DNA from 3 places in the Clostridium sp. HCS.1 genome. Region 3 is predicted to be linked to each of the others. Evidence: a T-box and tRNA genes for the amino acid it is inferred to sense, from the RefSeq annotation. Region 3 holds a T-box; the other regions hold tRNA genes.

Region 1 (3,283 bases), 1.9 Mb from region 3:
TATTGTATTAAAATGAAACTATCTTGAAAATATATAATCTTAGATAAGTCATTATATATTTCATTTTATTATTTAATAAATACTTGATTATTCATTCCTGAGGGTTTAATGCAAGATTGCTTTGTAATAATTTCATTTAAGTGACTTATATATAAGTTATAAAAATATAAGGACAGCTATCAGCTGCCCTTACCTTTTCTTAATTTAAATTTATCAATTATAGTTATTATAATATATCCGACAATTCCACCTATAGTATCTATTAGCACATCCTTAAATGCCATATTTCTTCCTGGTATAAAATTTTGATGAAATTCATCTGTACATGCATAAAGAAATACAAAAATAATTAAATATAACCTTACTTGTTTTTCTCTAGTATATTTTATTGAAACATTATATGCTAGAAAGAATAAGATCATATACTCTGAAAAATGAGCTGCTTTTCTTACTATAAATGTTGCAAGTTCTCCAAAATAATCATTTAATTCTATTCCAATAAGACTAAATACTTTTAATAATAAATCACTTTGGCTACTTGAAATTTCTCCTGGTTGGTGTGACATTAAAAAGATTAATATCATCCACGCAATTAATAAAACCCATGCTATCCTCTTTTTATGTTTATCCATAAACTCTCCTTCTGTTTATATAGTTAATTTTTTTCAACTAAGTACCTATTTATATATGCAAGCGATTGTTCCAATATACTTTGACTGCCTTCTAAACCCTTAACATTAACTTCTAAATTGCATATTCTTTGCTCTACCAAAGTCATTATTTGCTTTATATCATTTAAAAGTTTTGCTTCATAAGATACTTGTACACCATCTAAGTCAACATACACCTTTTCAGGTGTATCTCCACATTTTGCGCATTGCATATATATATTATTTTTTTCTATATCCCTATAAACTTTAAAAGTATCATTATTACAACTACAGCAATTAGGCATTATTATATATTCATTTTTGCTCACATCTATATTATATCTAGATTTACATTCAGAGCAAACTAAATTTAAGCTATCTTCTTTACTTTCTAAATTAAATCTATTACCACTGCACCCATCCTTAATACACACAACAGTTCTTATCATTTTTACTCCCCCTCATTAAATAGAAAGATTACTTCTTTACAATTTAATATGCTGTATTCTAATAATTTATTCTTAAATATTAAATACACATAAAGTAAAATAGACCTAAACTTATTATTTAGATCTATTAAGTATTTGCCTATTCGTTATTTAGCTCTTTTAACTTTTCTTCTATTTCTTTTATTAATTCATCTAATGTATTCGTATTCTTTCCTGATAATACTAATTTCCTTTTTTCTAACTTTAAATCTACTAATTTTCGCTCTAAGTCATCCCTTTTGCCCATACAAACACTTCCCATCTAAGGATAAGACCTTAACCTTTGATAATAATTAATTTATTCTTATATTAATTATATATTATTTTTTATCCTATTCCTATTTAAAAATTTAGGCAATTTTTAAATTTTTTCTCTCTTTATCAACAAATAGTTACATTTATCACTTAAAATCAATATATATTAACATAATTTATGTAATATCAATTTGAAATATAATAAGATAAAAAAAAGAAGTTATATTACTATAACTTCTTGGTGGAGGTAAAGGGATTCGAACCCTTGACCCCTTGCGTGCAAGGCAAGTGCTCTCCCAACTGAGCTATACCCCCAAATATGGTGGACCTTCAGGGACTCGAACCCCGGGCCGACCGGTTATGAGCCGGTTGCTCTAACCAACTGAGCTAAAGATCCTTATTCACCTGGCAACGTCCTACTCTCCCACACAGTCTCCCATGCAGTACCATCGGCGCTGTAGAGCTTAACTTTCCTGTTCGGAATGGAAAGGAGTGTTTCCTCTACGCCATCATCACCAGATCACATTAACATTATATTGTAAATCAAATATACTGTCAACTACTTTTTTAGAGAACTTTATTCTCTGAAAATTGCACATGAATGAGAGCCAAAATCTTTGATTTTGTTTCTCGAATTTACTCAACTTGTTGAGTTTCATTCTTGAATATTTATTGGTCAAGCCCTCGACCTATTAGTATCAGTCAGCTAAATATGTTACCACACTTACACCTCTGACCTATCAACCTTGTGTTCTTCAAGGGGTCTTACTAGCTTATGCTATGGGAAATCTCATCTTGAGGGGGGCTTCACGCTTAGATGCTTTCAGCGTTTATCCCTTCCCGACTTAGCTACCCAGCCATGCTCCTGGCGGAACAACTGGTGCACCAGAGGTCAGTCCATCCCGGTCCTCTCGTACTAAGGACAGCTCCTCTCAAATTTCCTACGCCCGCGACGGATAGGGACCGAACTGTCTCACGACGTTCTGAACCCAGCTCGCGTGCCGCTTTAATGGGCGAACAGCCCAACCCTTGGGACCTACTACAGCCCCAGGATGCGACGAGCCGACATCGAGGTGCCAAACCTCCCCGTCGATGTGGACTCTTGGGGGAGATCAGCCTGTTATCCCCGAGGTAGCTTTTATCCGTTGAGCGATGGCCCTCCCACGAGGTACCACCGGATCACTAAGCCCGACTTTCGTCCCTGCTCCACTTGTGGGTGTCGCAGTCAGGCTCCCTTCTGCCTTTGCACTCTACGAACGATTTCCGACCGTTCTGAGGGAACCTTTGGGCGCCTCCGTTACATTTTAGGAGGCGACCGCCCCAGTCAAACTGCCCACCTAACAATGTCCTGTCACCAGATTCATGGCGTCCAGTTAGAATCCCAATACTATCAGGGTGGTATCCCAAGGTTGACTCCACCAAGGCTGACGCCCTAGTTTCTCAGTCTCCCACCTATCCTGTACAGACAATATCGGAACTCAATGCTAAGCTACAGTAAAGCTCTACGGGGTCTTTCCGTCCAATCGCGGGTAGCGAGCATCTTCACTCGCACTACAACTTCGCCGGATTTGCAGTTGAGACAGTGCCCAAGTCATTACGCCATTCGTGCGGGTCAGAACTTACCTGACAAGGAATTTCGCTACCTTAGGACCGTTATAGTTACGGCCGCCGTTTACTGGGGCTTAAGTTCACACCTTCGCTTGCGCTAAGTGTTCCCCTTAACCTTCCAGCACCGGGCAGGCGTCAGCCCCTATACATCAGCTTACGCTTTAGCAGAGACCTGTGTTTTTGCTAAACAGTTGCTTGGGCCTATTCTCTGCGGCCTGCTCTCGCAGGCACCCCTTCTCGCTAACTTACGGGGTCAATTTGCCTAGTTCCTTAACTGCAATT
Region 2 (3,283 bases), 1.7 Mb from region 3:
CTTAACAATCCTGAGGTGTGATGGGGAAGGCCATTTAGGCTGAAGTATCTGATTCCCTGCTTCCAAGAAAAGCATCTAGAAAGAGAAATAGTGCCCGTACCGCAAACCGACACAGGTAGATGAGGAGAGAATCCTAAGGCCATCGGAAGAATTGCAGTTAAGGAACTAGGCAAATTGACCCCGTAAGTTAGCGAGAAGGGGTGCCTGCGAGAGCAGGCCGCAGAGAATAGGCCCAAGCAACTGTTTAGCAAAAACACAGGTCTCTGCTAAAGCGTAAGCTGATGTATAGGGGCTGACGCCTGCCCGGTGCTGGAAGGTTAAGGGGAACACTTAGCGCAAGCGAAGGTGTGAACTTAAGCCCCAGTAAACGGCGGCCGTAACTATAACGGTCCTAAGGTAGCGAAATTCCTTGTCAGGTAAGTTCTGACCCGCACGAATGGCGTAATGACTTGGGCACTGTCTCAACTGCAAATCCGGCGAAGTTGTAGTGCGAGTGAAGATGCTCGCTACCCGCGATTGGACGGAAAGACCCCGTAGAGCTTTACTGTAGCTTAGCATTGAGTTCCGATATTGTCTGTACAGGATAGGTGGGAGACTGAGAAACTAGGGCGTCAGCCTTGGTGGAGTCAACCTTGGGATACCACCCTGATAGTATTGGGATTCTAACTGGACGCCATGAATCTGGTGACAGGACATTGTTAGGTGGGCAGTTTGACTGGGGCGGTCGCCTCCTAAAATGTAACGGAGGCGCCCAAAGGTTCCCTCAGAACGGTCGGAAATCGTTCGTAGAGTGCAAAGGCAGAAGGGAGCCTGACTGCGACACCCACAAGTGGAGCAGGGACGAAAGTCGGGCTTAGTGATCCGGTGGTACCTCGTGGGAGGGCCATCGCTCAACGGATAAAAGCTACCTCGGGGATAACAGGCTGATCTCCCCCAAGAGTCCACATCGACGGGGAGGTTTGGCACCTCGATGTCGGCTCGTCGCATCCTGGGGCTGTAGTAGGTCCCAAGGGTTGGGCTGTTCGCCCATTAAAGCGGCACGCGAGCTGGGTTCAGAACGTCGTGAGACAGTTCGGTCCCTATCCGTCGCGGGCGTAGGAAATTTGAGAGGAGCTGTCCTTAGTACGAGAGGACCGGGATGGACTGACCTCTGGTGCACCAGTTGTTCCGCCAGGAGCATGGCTGGGTAGCTAAGTCGGGAAGGGATAAACGCTGAAAGCATCTAAGCGTGAAGCCCCCCTCAAGATGAGATTTCCCATAGCGTAAGCTAGTAAGACCCCTTGAAGAACACAAGGTTGATAGGTCAGAGGTGTAAGTGTGGTAACATATTTAGCTGACTGATACTAATAGGTCGAGGGCTTGACCAATAAAATAATGTTATTAATTCATGTGCAATTTTCAGAGAACACTCTGAAATCTGGTGATGATGGCGTAGAGGAAACACTCCTTTCCATTCCGAACAGGAAAGTTAAGCTCTACAGCGCCAATGGTACTGCATGGGAGACTGTGTGGGAGAGTAGGACGTTGCCAGGTGAATAAGGATCTTTAGCTCAGTTGGTTAGAGCAACCGGCTCATAACCGGTCGGCCCGGGGTTCGAGTCCCTGAAGGTCCACCATATTTGGGGGTATAGCTCAGTTGGGAGAGCACTTGCCTTGCACGCAAGGGGTCAAGGGTTCGAATCCCTTTACCTCCACCAAAGCTACGAATATTTCGTAGCTTTTTTTGTATAAAAAATACTACAATAAATATGGGAATAAATATAATAAAAAGCTCTTTATAATATAATAAAAATTATTATTTAAATTTTAACTGTAATATTAAAAAATTAGATTTAGAATAAATTATAAAAGAAAGTAACAGCAGATATTTATAAATAGCTTACAGATATAAATAAATATAAAATGTAAATTTATACTATACAACTAAAGTACAGTTTAATATATGATATAAAAACCACCAAATTTACTGGGGGTTTTTGTTTTTTTATTAATAATATATATATATAATAAAGATATCCAGTATTAATATAGTAAAGTATTAATTATACTTTATATTAGAATTAATGAATTTTATCTATAGTATATTTAGTAGAATATATTTCTAGAAAATAATTTGTACATATAATATATATACCTATATTAGAAAAAGTGTTTAAACATAAAATAAAGAATTATAAATAATAGAAGTTTTTATTCTTATATTTTAAAATAAAATTCTATAGAAATATAAAATAAAATAATAAAAACATATAATTATATAAAATATAATAAAATTATATATGTGTGGAAGTATCTAATTTATTAGTTGTTTGCTATAAAATATCATGTTAACTCTACCAGGCGTATCAATAATATTAAATAAAAGATATTTAGAGAAATATTAAGATATATTAATATAATTTTAAAATATTAAGTATATATTATAAAAAATGATTCTAATAACATGATAAGATAAATCTCGTCGCTGAGGGGAAACAGCAAACAAGTAAAAAAAACTTGTGAAAAAGTTGTTGACAAACAGTAAGACAAATGATAAGATAATGAAGTCGCTTGAGGGCGACGAAGAAAATGGTCTTTGAAAATTGAACAGAATATAAGTTAAGTATAAAGTAAACCAGCAATTCTTTTAAGTCTTAAAATTAAGACTCAAAGTAATTTGAGCAACAGATTAAACTTTTTATTGAGAGTTTGATCCTGGCTCAGGACGAACGCTGGCGGCGTGCCTAACACATGCAAGTCGAGCGAGGAGAGTTCCTTCGGGAACAAACCTAGCGGCGGACGGGTGAGTAACACGTGGGCAACCTGCCTTATAGAGGGGAATAGCCTTCCGAAAGGAAGATTAATACCGCATAACATTGCACTTTCGCATGAAAGAGTAATTAAAGGAGCAATCCGCTATAAGATGGGCCCGCGGCGCATTAGCTAGTTGGTGAGGTAACGGCTCACCAAGGCGACGATGCGTAGCCGACCTGAGAGGGTGATCGGCCACATTGGGACTGAGACACGGCCCAGACTCCTACGGGAGGCAGCAGTGGGGAATATTGCACAATGGGGGAAACCCTGATGCAGCAACGCCGCGTGAGTGATGAAGGTCTTCGGATCGTAAAGCTCTGTCTTCAGGGACGATAATGACGGTACCTGAGGAGGAAGCCACGGCTAACTACGTGCCAGCAGCCGCGGTAATACGTAGGTGGCGAGCGTTGTCCGGATTTACTGGGCGTAAAGGGAGCGTAGGCGGACTTTTAAGTGAGATGTGAAATACCCAGGCTCAACCTGGGGGCTG
Region 3 (3,283 bases):
GACCACCCATTTCAGCATAGAATGGAGTTTCTTCAGTTACTATATAACCTTTATCTCCCTTTGATAATTCATTTACGAAATCAGTATCATTTGCTAAAACAAGAATTTTTGAATTAACTTCAATATTATTATATCCAATAAATTCAGTATTAATTGAAGCTTCTATCTTATTTATTGGGCTTTCATCACTTCCCATATAAGAGGATTCACCTCTAGCACTTCTAGCTCTTTGTCTTTGTTCTTCCATTTCCTTTTTGAAAGAATCATGATCAACCTTCATGCCTTTTTCTTCTAATATTTCTTCTGTTAATTCAATTGGGAATCCATAGGTATCATATAACTTAAATGCCTTTTCTCCCTTTAAGATATTTTCCTTTGAAGCTTCCATTTCTTCAATATAATCATTTAATATAATCATTCCTGAATCTATAGTTTCATTGAATCTTTCTTCTTCTAAAGAAACTATTTTTTCAATATATTCCTTGTTCTCTTTAAGACTTGGATATGCATCTCCATAATTATCAACTACAGATTCAACAATTTCAGTTAAGAATAATCCTTTAATTCCTAATAATCTTCCATGTCTTGCAGCTCTTCTTAAAAGCCTTCTTAAAACATATCCTCTTCCTTCGTTACTTGGTTGAACTCCATCTGAAATAAGCATAGTAACAGATTTAACATGATCTGTAATTATTCTTAAAGATATATCCTTTTGAGAATTTTCTCCATACTTAACTCCTGAAAGTTCAGCAACTTTGTTTAATATATTTTTAACTGTATCTATTTCAAATATATTATCTACACCTTGCATAATTGTAGCAATTCTTTCAAGGCCCATTCCTGTATCTATATTAGGATTTGCTAACTTATTGTAGTTTCCTTCTTCATCCTTATCAAATTGAGTAAATACTAAATTCCAAAATTCAACTACTCTATCTTCATCAGCTGCTTTTACAAAGTCATCTACGTTTGTAATAACACCTTCTCCTCTATCGAAATGTATTTCAGTACAAGGTCCACATGGTCCTACACCTATTTCCCAAAAGTTATCTTCTTTACCTAATCTAAAAATTCTTTTTGGATCTACATCAGTTTTTTTACACCATATATCAAAAGCTTCATCGTCTTCTAAATAAATAGTTACGTATAATTTCTCCTTTGGGATTTGTAAAGTTTCAGTAATAAATTCCCATGCCCAAGGTATTATTTCTTCTTTAAAGTAATCACCAAATGAAAAATTACCAAGCATTTCAAAGAAAGTACCATGTCTTGATGTTTTACCTACATTTTCAATATCACCAGTTCTAATACACTTTTGGCAAGTTGTAATTCTTTTTCTTGGTGGCTCTTGTAATCCTGTAAAATACGGCTTAAGAGGTGCCATACCTGCATTTATTAACAATAATGATTTATCATTTTTAGGCACTAAAGGGAAACTCTCTAATCTTAAGTGCTCTTTTGATTCAAAAAATCTTAAATAAGCTTCTCTAAGCTCATTAGTTCCTATGAATTTCATAATTTTACCTCCATTTATAGCTTTATATAATAAAAAAAGTTTCCATCCCTATATAGAATAAGGGACGAAAACATATATTCCGCGGTACCACCCTAATTATGCATAAATGCATCACTTAGATAAAAACAGCTCCAAGATAGCTTCAATATATTATGTAAGAAGTTTTCAGCCGCCACTTCCTCTCTGAATACATAGTGTATATTTACTCATTCTCTTCAACGCTAAATATTAATTTTTATTTTATTTCAATGAAATTATAGTTTATTTATTATAATATGTCAATTATTTTATTTTAGAACAAATAATCATTAATATCCTCATAAATAATCTTAATAATAACACCTATAGGTACTATAATTATCATTCCAATAAATCCACCTAATTTATCACCAATTAAGAGTAATATTATAATGATAATTGGATGCATATTAGTGCTGTCACCAGTTATTTTAGGGGATAATATATTTCCTTCTATTTGTTGAATAATAAATACAATCACTAAAGTCCATAATGCTTTATTAGGAGATTCCATAAGTGCTATAAAAACTGCTGGAATTCCTCCAATTATAGGACCAAAATAAGGAATAATATTTAAAACTCCATTAAAAACACCTAGTAATATAGAAAACTTAACCTTCAAAAAGAAAAGTGCTATTGTTGTTAAAACTCCAATAATTAAGGATAAAAGCAATTGACTTATTATGTACCTAGACAATACCTTATCAATATGAGTTATAACTTTCTTGGCTAAAACTCTTTTTTCTGTAGGTAAAATTAATAAAAGTTTATTAAAAATTAATTCACCATCTACAAGAAAATAATATGTTACTATGGGTATTATAGCTAAAGATATAATACTTTCTAAAGAAGATATTAAATTATCTACTAAAGAATTTGAAAAATTCCTAAAGAAGATATTAGTTTCATCACTTATTCTTCCATATACAACATCAAAAAATGAAATATTATTTATATTTAACTTTTTAGCTAGGTCCTCAACATAAATATCTATATTATCTAGTATATTACCCAAATTATAGCTTTCTCTTATAATAGAAGGAATCAATATATAAACAAATATTGAAATAGAAAAAATTATGCTAAGTATTATAATTATTGAAGATGTTCTTTTCTTAATCTTAATCTTATCACATAATATATTTCTTAAAGGCTTTAATGTATATGCTAATATAAAGCTTATAAAAATTATATTTATTATACTATTCAATGTCTTCAATTTTAAATATAAAATTATGATAAAAATTAATAATATTATTAATAAGCTGTAATAAATTCCTTTTTTCATTTTATTACTAATCAGCATGTTTTCCTCTTTCTTGGAATACTTTTAAACATTACTTTACTATCTCCGTAATATAAAATAAAGTCTTCTCCTAAGATACATTCCTTTAAAAGTAATATTTCCTTTCCTTTAATTATTCTGTCAAATATCCCTGAGCTTATAATCAATCCTTTTATAGATAAATCCTTTCTATCTATAATTAAATCCTCTAGTATTCCTTTAATAATATTATTTTTATCTTTTACATCTATATCTTTAATACTTCTAAAGGATATTCCTTCTTTTTTCTTTAATTCTTTAATAATCATCACATCTTCTATATAAACAATATCTTCTGCCTTAATAAAATTCCTTTTAGTAAAAATCAAATAATTAGAAATTAAAAAGCCTTTTATTTTCCCATTATAAAAATCTATATAAATATCATCTATAATCCCTAGATACTTCCCCCTAATATCAAAAAC

What was found. A T-box is a leader RNA that pairs with one kind of tRNA and senses whether it is charged. The one in region 3 lies ahead of alaS (alanine--tRNA ligase), so its partner is inferred to be a tRNA-Ala.
Region 1: it has a tRNA-Ala gene. The T-box ahead of alaS (alanine--tRNA ligase) is inferred to sense a tRNA for this amino acid. The anticodon was not compared.
Region 2: it has a tRNA-Ala gene. The T-box ahead of alaS (alanine--tRNA ligase) is inferred to sense a tRNA for this amino acid. The anticodon was not compared.

Annotation. Positions count from the first base shown of each region.
Region 1 covers NZ_CP170704.1:3,566,294-3,569,576, forward strand. Annotated here, with positions in the region: gene ACFYH6_RS17115 (VanZ family protein) at 180-632, opposite strand; gene ACFYH6_RS17120 (hypothetical protein) at 656-1,099, opposite strand; gene ACFYH6_RS17125 (hypothetical protein) at 1,239-1,385, opposite strand; tRNA gene ACFYH6_RS17130 (tRNA-Ala) at 1,633-1,708, opposite strand; tRNA gene ACFYH6_RS17135 (tRNA-Ile) at 1,714-1,790, opposite strand; rRNA gene rrf (5S ribosomal RNA) at 1,797-1,913, opposite strand; rRNA gene ACFYH6_RS17145 (23S ribosomal RNA) at 2,066-3,283, opposite strand, start outside.
Region 2 covers NZ_CP170704.1:12,661-15,943, forward strand. Annotated here, with positions in the region: rRNA gene ACFYH6_RS00045 (23S ribosomal RNA) at 1-1,367, shown strand, start outside; rRNA gene rrf (5S ribosomal RNA) at 1,417-1,533, shown strand; tRNA gene ACFYH6_RS00055 (tRNA-Ile) at 1,540-1,616, shown strand; tRNA gene ACFYH6_RS00060 (tRNA-Ala) at 1,622-1,697, shown strand; rRNA gene ACFYH6_RS00065 (16S ribosomal RNA) at 2,677-3,283, shown strand, end outside.
Region 3 covers NZ_CP170704.1:1,673,948-1,677,230, reverse strand. Annotated here, with positions in the region: gene alaS (alanine--tRNA ligase) at 1-1,516, opposite strand, end outside; T-box leader at 1,574-1,744, opposite strand; gene ACFYH6_RS08000 (AI-2E family transporter) at 1,809-2,840, opposite strand; gene ACFYH6_RS07995 (PRC-barrel domain-containing protein) at 2,834-3,283, opposite strand, start outside.